DNA from 4 places in the Staphylococcus sp. HMSC071G07 genome. Region 4 is predicted to be linked to each of the others. Evidence: riboswitches for the same ligand, from Rfam matches in the RefSeq annotation. Region 4 holds a riboswitch; each other region holds the start of a gene.
The links. Region 4 has a riboswitch for thiamine pyrophosphate ahead of tenA (thiaminase II). Riboswitches for the same ligand answer to the same signal wherever they lie in the genome.
Positions count from the first base shown of each region.

Region 1: it holds a riboswitch for thiamine pyrophosphate, as region 4 does, so the genes downstream of both, thiC (phosphomethylpyrimidine synthase ThiC) here and tenA (thiaminase II) in region 4, are expected to answer to the same signal.
Region 2: it holds a riboswitch for thiamine pyrophosphate, as region 4 does, so the genes downstream of both, HMPREF2802_RS10785 (3-oxoacyl-ACP reductase) here and tenA (thiaminase II) in region 4, are expected to answer to the same signal.
Region 3: it holds a riboswitch for thiamine pyrophosphate, as region 4 does, so the genes downstream of both, HMPREF2802_RS05010 (ECF transporter S component) here and tenA (thiaminase II) in region 4, are expected to answer to the same signal.

Region 1 covers NZ_KV804768.1:635,613-640,869, forward strand. The annotation lists gene HMPREF2802_RS07460 (Nramp family divalent metal transporter) at 1-735, shown strand, start outside; gene HMPREF2802_RS12160 (hypothetical protein) at 842-1,018, shown strand; gene HMPREF2802_RS07465 (hypothetical protein) at 1,046-1,246, shown strand; gene HMPREF2802_RS11850 (DUF6440 family protein) at 1,542-1,706, shown strand; gene HMPREF2802_RS07470 (amidohydrolase family protein) at 1,802-2,875, opposite strand; TPP riboswitch at 3,136-3,238, shown strand; gene thiC (phosphomethylpyrimidine synthase ThiC) at 3,589-5,257, shown strand, end outside.
Region 2 covers NZ_KV804784.1:319,527-324,783, reverse strand. The annotation lists gene HMPREF2802_RS10795 (PrsW family glutamic-type intramembrane protease) at 1-1,223, shown strand, start outside; gene HMPREF2802_RS10790 (DUF4064 domain-containing protein) at 1,267-2,136, opposite strand; TPP riboswitch at 2,395-2,494, shown strand; gene HMPREF2802_RS10785 (3-oxoacyl-ACP reductase) at 2,614-3,363, shown strand; gene HMPREF2802_RS10780 (LLM class flavin-dependent oxidoreductase) at 3,478-4,773, shown strand; gene HMPREF2802_RS10775 (GTP-binding protein) at 5,185-5,257, shown strand, end outside.
Region 3 covers NZ_KV804768.1:141,677-146,933, forward strand. The annotation lists gene auxA (lipoteichoic acid stability factor AuxA) at 178-1,512, opposite strand; gene graF (glycopeptide resistance-associated protein GraF) at 2,026-2,160, shown strand; TPP riboswitch at 2,404-2,508, shown strand; gene HMPREF2802_RS05010 (ECF transporter S component) at 2,628-3,212, shown strand; gene HMPREF2802_RS05015 (ABC transporter ATP-binding protein) at 3,225-4,634, shown strand; gene HMPREF2802_RS05020 (energy-coupling factor transporter transmembrane component T family protein) at 4,627-5,257, shown strand, end outside.
Region 4 covers NZ_KV804785.1:22,569-27,825, reverse strand. The annotation lists gene HMPREF2802_RS11025 (acyltransferase family protein) at 138-1,931, shown strand; TPP riboswitch at 2,012-2,111, shown strand; gene tenA (thiaminase II) at 2,183-2,872, shown strand; gene thiD (bifunctional hydroxymethylpyrimidine kinase/phosphomethylpyrimidine kinase) at 2,865-3,686, shown strand; gene thiM (hydroxyethylthiazole kinase) at 3,679-4,470, shown strand; gene thiE (thiamine phosphate synthase) at 4,470-5,117, shown strand; gene yidC (membrane protein insertase YidC) at 5,197-5,257, shown strand, end outside.

The sequences.
Region 1 (5,257 bases), on a different contig from region 4:
ATTACAACGATGATTCTTGTGCAGCCTGATGTTGGCGCTATATTTAAAGGTGCGTTGGTTCCTACTGTACCAAACGGATCTATGTTGACGGTTATCGCTTTGATCGGAACTACTGTAGTTCTTTATAATTTCTTTATTCACTCTACTGCAGTTCACGAACGCTTTCACAGTATAAAAGCGCTGCGCTTTGCGCGTTGGGACACCGTTCTTTCAATTACGATTGGTGGAATCATTTCAGCAGCGATCTTAATTTCAGCTGCTACGTTAATTCGAGGTGAAGAAGTATCGAGTGTCATCCAGCTCGCTCGACCTTTAGAACCTATCTTAGGTCAAGCAGCACCCTACGCAATGAGTATTGGCTTGTTTGCCGCAGGTCTTTCTTCTGCTCTCGCTTCTCCAACAGGTGCAGCTGCTACGATTAGTAGTTTACTTGGTTGGAAAGATGGCATGTCGAGCAAGAAATATAAGACCGTCTTTGCATGCATCATCATCGTCGGCATTATTTCTTCTGCTTTAGGATTCGAACCGCTTCAGGTGGTACTTGTCGCACAAGCATTAAATGGAATGATCTTGCCGATTGTTGCGATTGTGATCTTTATTATCGTCAATCGCCGTCGTCTACTCGGCGACTATGTCAATAACTGGAAATGGAATGTGATTGGTGGACTTGTCGTTGCAGTCATTACTTTTCTCGGTGGTTATAGCTTAGTGGATGCTGTAGCGCAATTATTTTAGCTTTAATTATACCCAGCGTATATAATGAATATAAAGAGAAAGACTTTGTTATTAAGGCACTTCGAAATATGTTACGCTACAACTACCCAGAATGGAGTGAAGATCCTTGCGTTCAAACATCACGATGTTATTACTAATCATCATAGGCTGGATTCTTGGAATCACGTTGATTGTGAGTGGTTTCATCAATCACCACTACGTTGTTATGAGTGTCGGTATTGTGGGACTAATCATGAATATCTACTATTATGTTCAATATCGCCAAAGATCCAGAGAAGATTAAGAACGCTAACGAAAGGAGTTGAAGGTAATGGATAACAGTATGCTATCACCTTTAGCGACAATTGTTACGTTGATTGTGGCAATTATCATGCTCATCATGGCTTTAGTCGGTCATCATTCCGTCTTAGCCTTCTTCGCGTTAATCTTGGTTCTTCTACAACTGTTTAAAGTCTACGTTAATTATAAGAAGAACTTTACGCACGAGGATGATAGAGACCATATTGAATAAGGATTTGTGATTGTTAAAACTGCGCTGTAATAAGAGCGCAGTTTTTCTATATGTATACGGGGGTTAGGCGAATTTGCGGGCCGCGACGCAATGTTTTATCACTTATAACAATTCTTATATTTATAGTAGCTCTAGTTGGCTATCACCATTTACTAGCATACTTTAGTCTGGTATTAATAATACTACATGCTTTGATTATAAAAAGAATGACGAAAGGCAATATGGAAAGTATGAATCATTATTTAGAAAGTGAGGTAATACTATTTTTGGTAAGGATAAAGATGAAGACCGTTTCGTGACGGAGAAAGCTTCGAGTGATAAGAATGTTAGAACTTATATACTAACCGACAAAGTGACTGGAAATCAGTATTTAGCAAGTTGGGTTTCAACAGGTGGTGGTCTCACTCCTCTACTTGATGAGAATGGGAACATTAGTAAATCAGACCGATACCCTGAATAATTTAAGAGCTGGATTTCGTTTACCCCTATCGTTAGATTTAAGTATAAATATACGTCGTTTAACATGGGGAACACTAACGGAATCCAGCTTCTTTTTTATGAGAATAGTTGTTTGCTATTTCGGTTAAATATACTTTCTTTTTCTTCTTCAGTGAAGTAATTTGTACGACTTATATCTTGCTGCATTTTATCTATCCAAGAATCTGGCGCATAATGCGCATCTGAACCGAAGAGCACATGTGACACATCTGTCGTTTCTTTTAAGCTTGCAAAGGTCGCATCCCCTGTCGAAAGCGCTGTATCGTAATAGAATCGACTAAAGTATTCCGAAACGGTTGAGTTTAACGTATTCCAGTCATCAAGACCATGTTTATACTGCTTAAACATCTTCGCATATTTCACAGGGTGTTTGATAACCGTCTTCACTAAATCTTTCTTCTTACTCCCCATCATCGGCTGTAAACGCGATTTCGGATCTTCCATAATATAGCGTTGTGTCTCTAACGCCTCATGAATACGCCATTTCAGATACGGTAACGTTCCACCTGCATGCGCGAGAATAAACTTCAACTGATCATAACGTTCCATCGTGCCACTGAGTACAAGGTTCGTTGCTGCGCGTGTCGTATTAAACGTAAATTCTTCGAGGAAATCTGCAAAGACATATTGCGGTTTCGCAACTTTATCTGACGTTGAACTTGGATGTACAAAGACGATACCTTGATGACGGTTAATCTCAGCCATCACTGAATCGAACTGATCATCACCTAAATACGCATCGCCATAGTTAGACAATAAACCAACGCCATCTAAATTTAATTCTTCAAGCGCATATTTCACTTCCGCGATAGACTCTTTGACATGCGGCATAGGGAGTAAAGCGAAACTTTTGAAACGCCCAGGATACTTCGCCTTGAGTTCAGCTTGGTATTCATTGACTTGACGTGCGACTTTCGCTGCTTTCTTTTTCTTAAAAGGAAGTGTCGCTGGCTCTGAAATTGAAGTCACACCGACATCAATACCTAACTCGTCCATCATTCGTAGACTATCTTCAGGCTCCCAATCTTTAATAGGATAACCACCTGCTGTCGTTACGCCAATCTTCTTCAATGCATGTTTATAAATTTGAGGGATAATATGATGATGAATATCTACTATTTGTGGAGACATGGTAAAACCTTCTTTCGGGATAATGTATTAGTTTCTACTATTATATTTTACTACTTGAACAATAGTAAACGCACTTACTCTCCAATATAAAATACAGATTAAATCAGAAGAAAATATATGTTTCTAAGAGACGCTCATAAGTTAATGTATTATTGTTTTTACTTTTTATAAAGCTACTTACAAAAGTATGTAAAGTTATTCATTCAATATAAGTTTGTAACTTCTGTTAATTATTGCTATGATATAAATGTAATTTCATATTACATTGCTAGGGGTGCTTTAAAGTGCTGAAAGAGGAGGATTCCTCAACCCTTTGGACCTGAACTAGATAATACTAGCGTAGGGAAGCAAATGAACGTACGAAGAGTAGTGAATATACAAGGGCTTAGTTGCTCTACTCTATCGTTTTGTAAGTCAATCCACGTGGGATTTCATATGGATAACGCGTGATTAGTGCGAGATTTATCATTATTAAGCACTTGCAGAATAGATAATGGCTTACACACGAGACGTCTCTATATGTCGTTCTTTGCGCATTCCTTCTTAAGGATGTGCTTTTTTAATATTTACTACTTAATTATAGAAATCAAATTGATTATATTCTTAACTGCCACAATTCACCTGCCTATCAGTTGATTTCTCTTAACCGCTTCTCTTGAACCTCTCCACTTAAGCCCTCCTAGCGCAATTTAATGGAGGAGGACTTTAATTTCATGAAACAAGAAAATATTGAACTTCAGAAAGCATTTCCCGCGAGTGAACGCGTATTTAGACAAGGTATGGATAGCGATATCAAGGTGCCTTTTAGAAAAATAAACCTCTCAGAAACAGTCTTTGAGAATGAAACGCGCACAAATGAACCACTCTATGTCTACGATACTGCAGGACCTTATCACTCTAAAGATTACGAAGTCGACGTCTTCAAAGGTATCCCTAAGACGCGTGAACAATGGATTGAAGATCGACAAGATACGCAAACGTATACCGGTCGCCGTGTACAGTCGATTGATAACGGCTTTAAAAAAGCAGGACATAAGAAGTTAGTTGAACATCCATTTGAGTATGACCCTAGAAAGTCTAGTAGCGACAAACCTGTTACTCAAATGTACTATGCCCAACAAGGCATCATCACGAAAGAAATGAAGTTTATCGCTTGCCGTGAAGACGTCGAACCGGAGTTCGTTCGTGAAGAAATCGCTCGTGGACGTGCAATCATCCCAAATAACGTCAATCACCCTGAATCTGAACCGATGATTATCGGTAAGAACTTCCAAGTGAAGATTAATGCGAATATCGGAAACTCTGCTGTCTCTTCATCTATCGAAGCAGAGATTGAGAAATTAGTGTGGGCGATTCACTGGGGCGCTGATACGATCATGGATCTTTCTACAGGTAAGAATATTCATGCGACGCGCGAATATCTTTTACGCAACTCACCTGTCCCAGTAGGCACTGTACCTATCTATCAGGCATTAGAAAAAGTCGATGGTGTCGCTGAAGATTTAACATGGGAAGTCTATCGCGACACGCTCATCGAACAAGCTGAACAAGGCGTAGATTACTTTACTATCCACGCGGGTGTCCGCCTGCAATACGTACCGATGACAGTCGATCGTCTCACAGGTATTGTCTCTCGTGGTGGTTCAATCATGGCGCAATGGTGTTTAGCGCATCACGAAGAAAGCTTCTTATACGAGCATTTTAGTGAAATATGCGACATCCTCGCTCAATACGATATCGCAGTGTCCCTAGGAGATGGCTTGAGACCAGGTTCGATTTATGACGCGAATGACGAGAGTCAAATTGCGGAGCTTAAGACATTAGGTGAACTGACAGATATCGCTTGGGACCATGGTGTGCAAGTGATGATTGAAGGTCCAGGTCACATTCCAATGCATAAGATTAAGGAGAACCAAGATTTAGCAGACTTCTACTGTAAAGAGGCGCCGTTCTACACTTTAGGCCCGCTAACGACAGATATCGCTCCAGCGTATGACCACATCACTTCAGCGATTGGTGCTGCGAACATCGCGAGCCATGGTACTGCGATGTTATGCTACGTGACGCCGAAAGAGCACCTCGGTTTGCCGAATAAAGACGATGTGCGTGAAGGTGTTGTTACCTACAAGATTGCGGCACATGCGGCTGATTTAGCTAAGGGGCTTAAAAATGCTGAAGAGCGCGACCATGCGATTAGTAAAGCGCGCTTTGAGTTCAGATGGATCGACCAATTTAATCTTTCATTAGATCCTGAAAAAGCTAGAGAATACCACGACCAAACTTTACCTGCTGAAGCTGCTAAAGTGGCACACTTCTGCAGTATGTGTGGACCTAAATTCTGTTCAATGAAGATTTCACATAATATTAGAGAAGAACATCAAG
Region 2 (5,257 bases), on a different contig from region 4:
ATGATGGTGCTACATATTCTGAAGAAGCACAAACTACTTCAGTCCCTCACTGTCCAAGTTGTCATGCAGAAGTCAATCCAGACGACAAATTCTGTATGCAGTGCGGTTTCAACTTAGCGACCGCTTCAAATTCTAATTTCTCACATACGGAATCTCTCGAAAATCAAACTAAAGAGAACGTGAGTCTCGCGGACGAAGCGAAACAATTATTCAACAATACGACGAAATCTATCGGTAAAATGGCAGGAAATGAAGAAAGTCTAAATCTCAATTTACGCGATATGTTCTCAGAAGTATTTAAATCTCACTCACGAGAAGAAGCCGATCGCATCTTTATTGCAGGTACTAAAGAAACGACGCCTGCCCTTAAAGATGTTTCCAATGAATGGGGCCGCCCATGGCTATTTTCTCGAGTATTTGCGGCCATGGCTATAACATTTGTACTTTTATGGGTTATGGCTACATCATTTGGAAATGAGAACGCCATTCCAGGTCTTATCTTTACTGGTGCCTTAACTGTACCTTTATCAGGACTCTTCTTTTTCTATGAGACTAACGCTTTTAAAAATATCAGTATCTTCGAAGTTCTGAAATGGTTCTTTATTGGGGGCGTATTCTCACTTTTAGTTACACTCTTCCTCTATAACTTTGTATCATTTAGCGAAGAGGCAGAAGTATTTGGATTAATGACGCTCACTGATGCCATCTCTATAGGAATCGTAGAAGAACTTGGTAAAGCAATTATCATTATCATAATTGTGAACATGAGTAAGACAAATAAGATTCTTAATGGATTACTCATAGGAGCCGCAATTGGAGCAGGTTTTGCCGTCTTTGAATCAGCAGGTTATATTTTGAAATTTGGCTTATTTACTCAAGGTGATTTCATGAATATGATCATCCTACGTGCTTGGACAGGCCTTGGAAGTCATCTTGTTTGGGCGGCGATTGTAGGTGCTGCCGTAGTTATTGCTAAAAGTGAAGCGAAATTCGAGTTTAATAACATCGTAGATCCAAGATTCTTATTTTTCTTTTTCGCATCTGTTATATTACACGCAATTTGGGACGTAAATATAACATTTTTAGGTAGTTATAACCTGAAAATCATTATTTTAATTGTCCTCGGTTGGCTTTTAGTTTTCATCCTAATGAAAGCAGGATTAAATCAAGTTAATACACTGCAAAATACTGTTAATGAAGAAATTTATGAGAATGAGAAGTAAATTAAATAGCGAGACTCACCATTCCAGTGAATCTCGCTATTTTTTACTGTGCTAATTCTTCTCGTCGATTATTCTCATCATATTCTGGTTTTTGTCCCATTTTGTTATATAACAGAATTCCTAATATAAGTAAGAACATGCCTGCAATAATGTTAAATATTAAATTAGCACAACCAACGATAATAAATAAATTCGCTTTTAAGAAATTAACGCTTTTACTTTTAATTAAATAGATAATCAGCACTACTATCGCAATTACGGTAACTAATAATCCAGAGTATATGAAACTCGTATATAAAAATGATTTGTATATCATGGTTTGAGTATAACCATCTATGACACTTGGATCGCGATAGAATGTACGGGATGCCTCAGAATTTATAATCATTGCATAAGGGATAGTTGCTAACGCGTAAATAAATATACAAAGAATACTAATAGACAAACTTGCTATAAGTAATCCTAATTCAAATCCGTCCATTTTTTTAATTTTTGAAGTTTCATTCTCTCTCACTATTTCACTTCTACCATTTCTTTTATATGTATTTATCGTCTTTATACCAGCAATAATCCAAATTACGACAGCTGGCAAGCTCGTCACCAAACTTAAGAAAGCACAAATAAACATCAAAGTTATTGTGAGTTTGGGTCTATTTTTAAAATTTTTAGCAGCAACAAAAGCTAATATTATTGTAATAACACTCACTATCATTAGGATACATAACCAAAATAAAGTTTGATCCGATGATTCAATCGGATAGCCAATCATTTGGTCAGCAACCCCTTCAAGTTTCTTATTAATATAAATATGCATGCGCGTCTTATATAACGCATACGGTATTAATACCGATATAGTCAACATCTGTAGTCCTATACCGATCATATTTAACATTTTCTCCGACTTATAAATCATGGTAGCCCTCCCAATTTTTTCCATAATCTATTAATAACGTACCATAATCTGAAGTTGATTAGGAGATGAATTTTAAAATTTTAGAACTTAAAAAACGAACCTTAAAGAAGTTTTGACAAAATTATCCTCTCACAAAATATGTACAGATTTCTAAATTTCAAACGATTATCGTGACAGTTTTTCATTTTCACCCTCCCACCAAAACTCACTAATCTTGACTCTGACATGTAATAACCTTACATTTAGAGTATAACTTCATACATACACTAGGGGTGTCATCGAACTGAGATGGGCCTGGCCCAAACCCTTTGAACCTGATCTAGTTTGCGCTAGCGGAGGAAAGTGTAGTACCGATTCACAATAATTAATCACGCTTACTATGATTATTTATAGATTCGTTTACGTCTTTTACACAACTTTCCTCGTGAAGGTTGTGTATTTTTATTTGCCAAAAAATTGGACTAGGGAGTGTTAAATATGACAAGAACAGTATTAGTAACAGGAAGCAGCAGAGGACTCGGAGCAACAATCGCCAAAACGCTACTCAAACAAGGATTCAACGTGGTAGTGAACTATCATCGAAGTAAAGAAGAGGCTGAAGCACTGATTAAAGGATACGAACATCAAGCCATCGCAATCCAAGCCGACGTTACCGAACGCGAAGAGGTTGAAGCAATGGTCAAACAAGCCACTGAGCACTTTGGACAAATCGATGTGGTGGTCAACAATGCGCTTGTTGGCTTTAAATTCGATCCTAATGCGCAGAAATCATTTAAAGACCTCAATTGGGAAGACTATCAACAACAAATTAACGGTACTTTGAAAGCGGCATTTAATGTTTCTCAAAGTGTCATTCCTCAATTTATGGAGCGTCACTCCGGCAGTATTATCAGTATTGGTACCAATTTATATCAGAATCCGGTGGTGCCTTATCATGAATATACGACTGCCAAAGCGGGTCTAATCGGCTTCACTCGTAATCTTGCTTCTGAATTGGGTCAACACGGCATTACTGCGAACGTAGTGTCTGGCGGTTTGTTGAAAACGACAGATGCAAGTGCAGCTACGACGCCAGAAGTGTTTGATTTAATCGCTCAAACTACGCCGACAAGACAAGTCACTACACCTCAAGATGTGGCTAACATGGTTGCTCATTTAGCATCAGAACACGCGACCAACATTACGGGTCAGAATATTACAGTTGATGGCGGTTTAACGATGAATTAATGAGATCTTGCTAAAGCTCGTTTCTTTAATTATAGCGGGCTTTAGCTTTTGTATTTTTGTAAAACAGTTCCTTATGCAATTTTAAAAAATATCTAGTAAAGGCGGTTTCGTAAAATGCAAAACAAACATATACATATTGGTATCTTACTATTGGGTTGTGGTCACCATCAGGCTGCGTGGCTCATGAAAGACTCATCTATCGAACAAATCGGTTCCATTTCTTATTACCAACACCTTGCACAACTTGCTGAAAAAGGCTATTTCGATGCAGTCTTCTTCGCCGACAACCAAGCATTCAATCCTAGTGACAATCGTTCCCTACCTGCATTCTGGTACGATCCACTCATTAATCTAACTGCAATTTCACAAGTTACAAAGCATGTAGGTCTTGTTTCAACAATTTCTAGCACGTTCAGTAATCCCTTTACCGTGGCTCGTCAACTTTTAAGTTTAGATCATATTACTGGAGGACGCGTCGGTTGGAACCTCGTCACTTCAATGACTGATCAAGAAGCGCAAAATCATAGTATGCCTAAATTACCAGAAAGAGAAGCACGTTATGCGAAAGCAGACGAATTTGCGAAAGTGATAAATCAACTCCTCACTTCTTGGAATTCTGAGGCTTTTTCACCTGATCGCAAAAAACAAGAAATTGTAGATAGTCAGAAAATCGATTCGTTCGCTCATCAAGGGAAACATTTTCAAGTAAATGGACCATCCACTACACCACAAAGTCCACAAGGCAAACCTGTCGCAATGCAAGCGGGAGCATCTAAGCAAGGCATAGCTTTAGCAGCCAAATATGCAGATGCAGTGTACTCCGTTTCTTGGAACTTGAATCAAGCTAAGACCTATCGTCGCAAGCTAGATCAGGCTATCGCTGAAAGTCATAGACCCGACGCTAAAATCAAAGTCTTCCCAGGCCTCGTGACATACGTCGCACCTACACATGAAGAGGCTTTAACTAAAAAAGCTGCGTTAGACGACCAATTGCCTATCGATTCAGCATTGAAACAACTCAGTTTCTTCGTCCAACAAGACTGTTCAGATTGGGAATTAGACGCGCCCGTTCCAGAACTGCCACCAGTTGAAGTATTCAAGGGTCCCGTGGGTAGATACGAAACAGTCTTAGAGATTATCAAAGATACAGAGCCCACTGTACGTGAACTCTTAGGTTATCTCAGTGCAGGTGGCGGTCATCTCACATTAATTGGTACACCTGAAGAAATTGTCGATACTATGGAAACGTGGGTTGATGAAGGCGTGGCAGACGGTTTCAACTTAATGCCACCCACACTTCCTGGCAGTTTAGAAGATTTCGTTGACCTTATCGTGCCAGAAATGCAGAAACGTAATTTATACAGAAAGTCATATTCTGATGAGACGTTTAGAGAGATGTTGGGAGTGTAGGGATAAAGATAAATTTATAAAACTTCGAATATATGTTCTAAATATGATACATTTTTTAAAAGAGTTAATTTCTAAAAAACAACTAGAATTATGATAAATTATTAAAAGGATGCTTATTATGCTAAAATTTTGCTTTATTGTATTCGCTGCGCTTATCGGCTATTTTATAGCACTTAATGCGAAGAAAAATAAGAAAAATTAACTATTTAAAACTTAAGAAAAGAACTACTGACCTCCAAAAGTTGAACGCGCAAAGTTTCAATTTTTGGAGTTTTTTTATTACCATAAAATGATTCCGTCATCTCTCCCTCTTGATTTTCTGTAAATTTCTAGTACAATTTTAAATCGTAACAATTACTATTTATTGAAAGGAAACTAGAACAAAATTTTATCTACCATGGAGGGAATAGTATGTCGAAAATACCTGTTACAGTACTGAGTGGTTATTTAGGCTCTGGAAAGACGACATTGTTGAATCATATTT
Region 3 (5,257 bases), on a different contig from region 4:
CTTATTCGCATTTTGTTTGCCAATTCTATCCTCTCCTATTCTTTAGAGAAATTCAATTCTTTCATGAGCGTTGAAATGCCGCAGAATGCTTTTGTCATTTTAAAAAGCAGATACAGAAACCGAGTTGATTTCCATATCTGCTTCTCATTCTCAATTTTAACTTTTTAAAAGTAAGAACTACTTCGAATTTAAAGTTTCCATTCTCTCTTTATCATTACGATCAGGCTCACGTAATTTAATGACGAAAGCAACGATGACTGCAATGAGCATAATGAACAGAATTGGCGTAATGAATGTTGAGAATAATTGACCGTGAATCATGATATTCGCAAACTCTGTAAATAATTTGAAGAAGAGTATGCTAATAATAAAGAGATGTAAATAATAGAATCGATTTTTAAAGTAATTGGTTAACGTCAATAACACATAAACGATCATGATTAACATGAGCAAGAATAAAGTGATCCACTCAATAACATATTGCGTTTGTGATAACTCCCAATTCCCTGACATAAACAAGGAACTTCTGTTGTGTAACTCAATGAGTGTAAAGAAGAGCATGATTCCTGCACAAATTAATTCAATATATAACGATTTCAACCATTTCGGTTTGCGCATCCATTTCGGTACATCATCTTCCTGAATATCGATGCGTTGTTTCCATTTATCAACGAATTGATCTTTCTTGTTACGCATTTTTTCAATATCCATACTACGACGTGTCTTATGAGTAATCTCCGTCGTTTTATCTTGTAAGTGTTTAATACGTTCTTTCGTTTGGTTCGTCATTGACTCTTTGTTCGTCCGTGATAATTCTGGTTCTTCTTCACCTAACTCTTGCTTAGTTAACGGAAGAGAGCGACGTAAGAACAAGAAGTTCCAAATCGCCATTTGACCGAGTAACCACATCACTAAGAAGAAAGCATTCACACTCAAGATGTCAATCGGGATAATATCATTATTGTCTACACGGCCATATAGCACAACTTGCGTGATAAGGTAAGAAATACCATAGCTAAAGATAATCCATAAATAATGATATTTACGATGATTCGGATTTAAATCATCTTTATAAACGATATAACCAATGTGAATGATAAAAGGAATCACAAAGATAATCGCAAAGAAACTATAAACTTGCGTCATCAAGACGAGTGTAATGATAAAGAATAGTATTCCGATGACTAAGAAGAATACAGAAATATCATAGTCGTAAGAAGTTGTTCTGAACAACAGAATACCTATACCGATAACTAATAAACCGAACAGAATGATGATAATCGCACTGACGATTGGAAAGCTACCAATAAACGTACTCATTACTCGAATAATTTCTGCAAAGAATGCGTTAATAAAGTCCCATACATTATGTATGTTTAAGTTGATCTTATCTTTCCCATTAAGCATGTGAATGAAAGATAAATTAAGTAATATAATAACACCTATTAACAGTGCGACTGCACCGATAATATAGCTGTATATAATTTCGGCGTGTTTTTTAAGGAAAGACATTCATTTCACCTCAAAACAATTATATATGAACATATCCATGTTGTCTCTATATCGTACAAGAAATAGGTCTAGAGACCGAAATTTCTCACACTTTTCTCGCTTATGATTAAACATGAGCTACAATGTCTGTTTCAGTATGTAAAATCATTGAAACAAGTAACGATGGTGCTTTGTCACACCAATTTATAAATTTAAGTTCTTTTCTGTAAACAAGCTGAGTCGCGATTTGTATTCTCGATCCCTACTTTATCTGTAAAAGTAAATGAAGCGTTTATAGCACACAGCAATCGCATTTGAACTTGAGCTTACCTTTCATGTGTGCACACTAACGCTTTGTTCGAATGTGAGATAAGTATGTAAATTATAACGCACGCGACCTATCAACTCAACTTACTTCTTCTATTTCCATTTCGCCCAGTAAAGAAACAGATTTTACAACATTATTGTGTGTAAATTATTTAAAACGGGTATAATACTAATGGTAAGAATAATCAACAAAGGAGCCTGATTCCCATGACAAATGAAGATAAGAACAAACAAGCAGCTGAACAAGCAAAAGAACAAGAAGAGCAATTAAAGGATAAGAAAGAACAAGCTGAAGATAACGTTAAAGAAACAAAACAGAACGTCCAAGATTCTTTAGATTAATAGCCAAACATCGTTCGAATTCTACACATTTTATTCGTAAGATAAACACAAACCCTATAATTATTAGTCGCAAGGCACGCGTCACTCACACCTAATATCATGTGGCGCGTGCATTTTCACGTGCTTTTTAATGTAATTATACTACTCTATGACCCCACTAAACCGAACTTCTCTGACATATCTCAAGAAAGCCTTGACAATCGTTCTCAACCAGTCTACATTAGAATTAAATTACAAATCAATCTAACGCACTAGGGGTGTTATGTTATAACTGAGATGAGGTAGAACCTCAAACCCTTTGAACCTGATCTAGATGATACTAGCGTAGGAAAGTGAGCGATTACTATTATGTTAAGCTCTGCCTTTTATGACTCGGCAGAGTCTTCATCCAATGTTTATTTCTTTCTGTTTGTTTTTCGCGCAACTTCTAGATGAGGTTGTGCGTTTTTTATTGGGAGGAAATAGATATGACAAGAGCTTCAAGAGGTTTAAAGCTTTCCGACATACTCGTCACAGTCTTAATCGCAGTCGTCTTCGCGATTATTTATAACGTTTGGAATTTCGTATATGATTTTTCTAAAATATCTGGTTTACACGTAGAAGAAATCGTCTACGGCATGTGGTTTATGGCAGCGGTCGTTGCTTATCTCATCATTCCTAAACCTGGTATCGCAATTCTAGCTGAGTTTGCAGCAGGTGCTGGTGAAACCATCGTCATGGGCCGCTTCGATGTCCCTACGATGATTTACGGTTTACTCCAAGGTGTCGCTTGTGAGGTTATCTTCCTCATCTTCCGCTACAAATCACGTTCAGCTGCAGTAGCTATGCTTGCTGGATTAATGGCAGCGATTATTACCTTGCCACTCGACTTCGCGTATGGCTACCTCAATGAGTTGACAGGTTGGAACTTAACACTGTACATCGTCTTCAGATTAATCGGTGGTCTGTTAGTCGCAGGTTTACTGTCTTACTACATCGTCAAGGTGCTGGATCAGACCGGAGTAACCAAACTCTTCAGACCTGCATCTAAAAAAGATTACGATAACTTGTAAGGAGACGATACTGTGCTATCGACTAAAAATTTACGTCTGAAGTATCCGAATGGTGAACATAAGATCTTCGACGGTCTCAATTTAACAATTCATGACAAAGAGAAAGTACTCTTACTCGGTCCCTCTGGGGCGGGTAAGAGTACATTATTAAATGTGTTAAGTGGCATCGTTCCTGAATTAATTGAACTTCCGATGAAATATGACGACTTACATATTGATGAACATTGTGGCATGATTTTTCAAGATCCTGACACACAGTTCTGCATGCCGAAAGTGAAAGAAGAACTCGGCTTTATTCTTGAGAATCGACAAGTGCCACGTTCCGAAATGGACCAAGCGATTCAACGCGCTTTAGATTCAGTAGGTCTCAATGTTGATCCTGATCAATACGTAAACCAGCTCAGCGGCGGTATGAAACAGAAATTAGCGATTGCAGAAACGTTACTGCAACAAGCTGAGACCCTTTTCCTAGATGAGCCAACAGCTATGCTTGATACAGAAGCCACAGCTGAATTGTGGAGCAAGATCAAAGATTTCTGGGAAGACCAAACTGTCGTGATCGTGGAGCATAAGGTTGAACATATTTGGGAACACATCGACCGTGTCATTCTACTCAATTATAACGCCGAGATTATTGCTGATGACAAACCCGAAGCAATTCTCGCTCAACACGAGGAGCTACTGACCGAGTACGGGGTATGGCATCCAAATGCATGGGATTATGCGCCCAAAGCACAGGATACATCCTCCACCCCTACTGAGCCTGTCTTTCATTATCAAGATGGAGCTATTCGTCGCGGTAACAAGACGTTGATCGCTCTTGACGAATTTACCGTTTCCTTAGGTGAGTGGATCACGATTACAGGTAAAAATGGTACCGGCAAAACGACATTGCTCGAATCTATGATGCAGTTAATCAAATACGATGGCAAGATGATCTATGACGGACATTATTTAAAGAAAATCAAGGATGCAGCGCAACATATGTATCTCGTGTATCAAAATCCTGAACTACAGTTTATTACGCAATCCGTTTATGATGAAATCTTTATTCAATTTAGTCAAAAAGATAACAAGAAAGCACAACAACAAACGAAAGAGATGTTACGCTTACTCAATTTAGAACGTGTGCAGAACCAACATCCGTTCGAATTGTCTATGGGGCAAAAGCGTCGTCTGAGTGTGGCAACTGCGTTAAGTTCACCAGCAGATATCATCATGTTGGATGAGCCTACCTTTGGATTGGATAGCCATAATACTTTTAACTTGATCCAACTCTTCCAAGAACGTGTAGCACAAGGTCAGACGATTATCATGATTACACACGACCCAGAAATTATTGCACGCTATCCTTCTCGACAAATTCACGTCGAAGATCAGCAGTTACATGAAGTAAGAAAGACAGGTGATATGCATGTTTGAAGCGTGGAAAGTACGCAACACCTTTGTCCATGATGTCAATGTAATTACGAAGATTGTGATGGCGATACTCTTATTCGTCTTCGTCATCTTTATTCACCAATTCGATATCATGATTTATACAACGATACTGATGTTTCTGTTTCTAGTCTTATTTAACGGCGTACAGTTTAAAGTTGTAGGTATCTTCACCTTCTTCGCAATTTTGTTTGCGATTATATCGTCATTATCGATGATTCTTTATGGAGAAGGAACACATACCCTATTTAAACTTGGTTTCATCCATATTACACGTGAGAGTTTCATTCGCGGTATACATTTATCGTTACGTTTATTAACGGTCTCCTCTATGGGGATACTGATTTCATTAACTTCTGAAATCGTCATGATTTTTTACAGTATGATGCAGCACTTAAAGGTGAAACCGAAGTTCGCCTATGCGTTTATGGCAGCCATTCGTATGGTGCCCATTATGATCACATCATTTATTCAATTGCGTCATTCACTCAAGATGCGTTATCAAGTTATAGATGCACAACACTATCGAGGGCTGAAACGTTTGAAACATTTGTTTATCCCGTTGCTCAGTCAGAACATTCGCCGTGCACACCAACTTTCTGTCGCGA
Region 4 (5,257 bases):
GGCATCACACGTCCTAATTCGGTAAATAACTTACACAAATTCGCACGAACCACCACTACGCACATAAAGATTTCCGATTTCCATTGAACTCCAGCACTACCGACTCGATATACATAATAAGAAGGAAAGATGACAGCATGAATACAAATCATGAAATGAAACGTACGCATAAATTGTATAAACCTAAATATATGCCAGGTCTTGATGGCTTTAGGGCTGTCGCTGTACTAGCCATCATTATTTATCATCTCAATAGTCAATGGCTGACGGGTGGCTTTCTCGGTGTAGACACGTTCTTCGTCATATCGGGATATCTGATTACCTCGTTGCTCGTCTCAGAGTATTATCTCAATCAAGGTATTAATCTTGGACAATTCTGGTTACGACGCTTTAAGAGGTTGATACCTGCACTATTCTTCCTTATCGTGATTACGCTCATTTATATATTGATATTTGAACCGAGTATTATCACTGAAACGAAGAAAGATGTCTTAGCTGCGTTGTTCTACGTGTCGAACTGGTGGTATATCTTCCAACATTTAGATTACTTTGATCAGTTCAAGATAGCGCCGTTTAAGCATTTATGGTCCTTAGCGATTGAAGAACAATATTATGTTTTCTATCCAATCATTCTTTATTTATTGTTAAAGTTGAATAATAAGAAACTCGTCATGTCAATGCTCTTCATTATCTCTTTAGTGTCGATGTTGACGATGGCGATATTGTTCCATCTTCATCACGATATTTCGCGCGTTTACTTCGGTACGGATACGCGTCTTCAAACGTTGCTATTAGGTTCGCTTTTAGCTTTTTTATGGCCGCCTTTTAGTCTCAAGAAAGATATTTCCAAAGGTCTAAAGTCGAGCATTGATATCATAGGTTTAGTCAGCACAGTGGTTCTGCTCGTGCTCTTCGTCGTGGTAAAATATGAGAGTAGTTGGCTTTATCACGGCGGATTCTACGCGATTTCACTACTCACGTTGTTGGTCATTGCGAGTGCAGTGCATCCTTCAGGTAACTTTGCGAAAGTGATGGGTAATCCACTCTTTGTCTATATTGGTAAAAGGTCTTACAGCCTCTACTTGTGGCATTTCCTAGTCATCGTATTTACGCACAAGCATTTTGTAGCCGGACAAATCCCATGGTATGCCTATATGATTGATATCGCGCTCATGTTAGCGATGACAGAACTATCTTATCATTGTATAGAGAATCCGATTCGCCGCAAAGGTTGGAAGGCTTTCTCTATTAATCCAATTAAAATCAAACGCTTCGGACGTGGGCTTATTTTACTCGTCTTCGTAGCTTCGATTGCCTTACTCTATACTGGACGTTTCGACTCACTTGCTTCTAAACACCACGAGAAGAAACAAACATCATTTAGCAGTAACAAGAAAAAGCTGCATCAACATCAACCAACGACAGGTCCGAAGATTAATAAAGATACGAAGAAACTCGATTTGAAGAAGATTGAACCATTGTTAATTGGTGATTCCGTAATGGTGGATATCGGTCAAGTCTTCCAAGATAAAGTACCGAAAGCAGTGATCGACGGTAAAGTAGGGCGTCAACTCATTGAAGCGAAACCACTCGTCCAAGGTTCGTATAGTAACTATAATTCACCGAAACAAGACGTTGTTCTTGAACTCGGTACGAACGGCGACTTTACGAAAGAACAACTCGATGAGCTCATCGGCACTTTGAAAGATGCGAATATTTATCTAGTGACCACACGTGTGCCTAGAGATTATCAGAACCATGTAAACAGCGAGATTCACGCCGCTGAGAAACGGTATAAAAATGTACATGTGGTCGACTGGTATGCGAAATCTGCGAACCATACGGAATATTTCGCATATGATGGTAGTCAAGCTTTAGCTCAAGCGATTATCGACAAATTGACTGAAGTGCATAAACAAGAACAACAATAAGATAATAGTTCATATTGAAATTGCAACGCATTCTTTTGCACCACAAGGCTAAATCTGTTATGTTTAAATCAAATAAATCATTAAACTACTAGGGGAGCTAGTAAGCTGAGATGACGGTATGTCAGACCCTTATAACCTGAATTGGTTAGTACCAACGTAGGAAAGTAGTATTTTAGCCTTAATATCAATATGTTTCTGTCTAAAACTACATTCCTACGTTGGAATGTAGTTTTTTATTAGGAGGCATAATGATGAAGTTTTCCGAAGAATTGAAAGAAGCATCACAACCTATTATCGAGGACATTTACAACGATCCTTTTATCCAAGATATGTTACACGGCAAATTGCCTAATGAAGCGGTTTATTTCTATCTCAAAGCTGACGCATCTTACTTACGTGAGTTTGCGAATATCTATGCATTACTCATACCTAAAGTGCCAAGTCTCGACGAAGTGAAATTCCTCGTTGAACAGATTCAATTTATCGTGGATGGCGAAGTTGAAGCGCATGAAATCTTAGCGGATTACGTGAACAAACCTTACGAAGAGATTGTGACTGAAAAGGTTTGGCCACCGAGCGGCGATCACTACATCAAACATATGTATTACAATGCTTATGCGAAAGAGAACGCAGCCCATACGATAGCAGCGATGGCACCATGTCCATACGTTTATCAAGTCATTGCGAAGAGAGCGCTTAATGACAATGCACTCAATCGTGATTCTGTATTAGCGAAATGGTTTGAGTTCTACAGTACAGAAATGGATGACTTAGTCGATGTGATGGATAAATTAATGGATCAATTAACTGCCGATATGGATGACAAAGAACGTCAAGAAGTGAAAGAAAGTTTCTTACAAAGTACAATTCACGAACGCAATTTCTTCGGTATGTCTTACAACCAAGAAGCGTGGAACTATGGAGGTCAAACGCATGAATAAGCCTAAGATTGCTTTAACGATAGCAGGTACAGATCCTACAGGCGGCGCAGGAGTCATGGCAGATTTGAAATCTTTCCATTCTTGTAGCGTATACGGAATGGCGGCGATTACGAGTATCGTCGCTCAGAACACAATGGGGGTTCAACATATTCATAACCTCGAGCTGGACTGGCTTCAAGAACAGTTAGATAGCGTTTTTGACGATGAGCTTCCACATGCAATCAAGACAGGGATGATTGCGTCAGAAGATATGATGAAATTAATTCGTCAATATTTAGAGCGTTATCCTGATATTCCTTACGTGATTGATCCTGTGATGTTGGCTAAAAGTGGCGACTCATTAATGGATGATCAAGCGAAAGGCAATTTACAGAACATTTTACTACCACTCGCAGATGTAGCGACACCGAACTTACCTGAAGCGGAAGAAATCGTGGGGATGAAGATTGAATCTGAAGATGATGTCTACAAAGCGGGACACATCTTTATAGATGAAATTGGCAGTAAGGGTGTCGTAATCAAAGGTGGACATGCGACAAGTCGTACGCATGCGAAAGACTATTTATTCACTCGCGATGATGTCTACACGTTTGAATCACCGCGTTATAATACGAAACATACACACGGCACAGGTTGTACTTTCTCAGCAGTGATTGCTGCAGAACTTGCAAAGGGGCGTACGATATACGAAGCTGTGAAGAAAGCGAAAGACTTTATTGCCTTGAGCATTAAGTATACGCCAGAAATTGGGCAAGGACGCGGCCCAGTAAATCATTTCGCGTACATGAAGAAAGAAGGCTTAGATGATGAGTAAGTTAGATCAATTACGAGAGAATAATCCATTAACTGTGTGCTACACGAATGATGTGGTGAAGAACTTTACAGCAAATGGATTATTGAGTATAGGTGCGAGTCCTGCTATGAGTGAGGCGCCAGAAGAATCAGATGCTTTCGCTCAAGTGGCAGGCGCTTTGTTAATTAACATTGGAACAGTAACGCAAGCGCGCGGTGAGGACATGTTAGCGATTGCTCACACCGCGCAATCGAAAGACTGTCCGATTGTCTTTGATCCCGTTGCAGTAGGGGCTTCGAAGTTTCGTAAGTCCTATTGCAGCAAATTCTTGAAAGTGGTTCGTCCAACAGTCATTAAAGGAAACGCTTCAGAAATTCTGACGCTTCTTGATTCTGACACGACGATGAAAGGAACAGATAGCGCAGATGATTTAGATGCTGTGGATATCGCTAAGAAAGCATACGACAAATTCCACACAGCGATTTTGATCACAGGTGAGAAAGATGTAGTGGTTCAAGAGGGGCGTTGTTTCGAGTTAGCGAATGGTTCGCCATTACTCGCGAAAGTGACAGGTGCAGGTTGCTTGCTCGGCGCGGTCATCGCAAGTTTCTTACAACGTGATCGCCACCCTGATGCGGAATGTTTAATAGAGGCAGTGAGTGCATTCAACATTGCGGCAGAACAAGCGGAGTCATTAGCGAATGGTGCAGGTCCAGGTACTTTTAAAATGCACTTTATCGATCGTTTATCTCATGTCTCAATTAAAGATCTTGAACAGTGTCAGCAAGTGACAGAGGTGTCATAATGTTTAAAGCTACGGATTTAAAAGTTTATTTTATTTGCGGTACACAAGATATTAAGAGTGAGCGTATGATTCATGAAGTGTTGAAAGATGCGCTTGAAGCAGGGATTACTTTATATCAATTTCGTGAAAAAGGACCGACAGCACTACGAGGTGCGGATAAACGTCAACTTGCCGAAGAACTCCTGGCGCTCTGTCATCAATATGACGTCCCTTTTATCGTCAATGATGATATTGAGCTTGCTAAAGCTATTGACGCTGATGGTGTTCATGTGGGTCAGGACGACGCAGCAGTGGCAGAATTTGCTTCTGAATTTGAAGATAAAATCATCGGTTTAAGCGTTGGCAATGTTGAAGAATATCAGCATTCTGATTTGACGCATGTGGATTATATTGGTGTCGGTCCGATGTATGCGACGCAATCGAAAGATGATGCCAATGCACCGGTGGGACCAGATATGATTCCAACACTTCGAGAATATGTAGGCAACTTACCCATTGTCGCTATTGGCGGTATTACGACTAACAATGCCCAAGACTGCTTCAAAGCAGGTGCTGACGGCGTTTCTGTCATTTCTGCAATCGCGCAAAGTAATGACATTCGAGGTACTGTTGCAAATTTCTTACAAAGTGCGAAAGAATCTCAGTAAATCGCCAGTTTTTGTTTTCTACTTCTATACTTGTATGATAGAATAAACTTTGTGTGAATATATCGTTAGAGGTGGAAAAATGAAGAGAAAAGCGCTACTACCTTTGTTAGGTGCAATGTTATTGTTGGCAGGGTGTGATT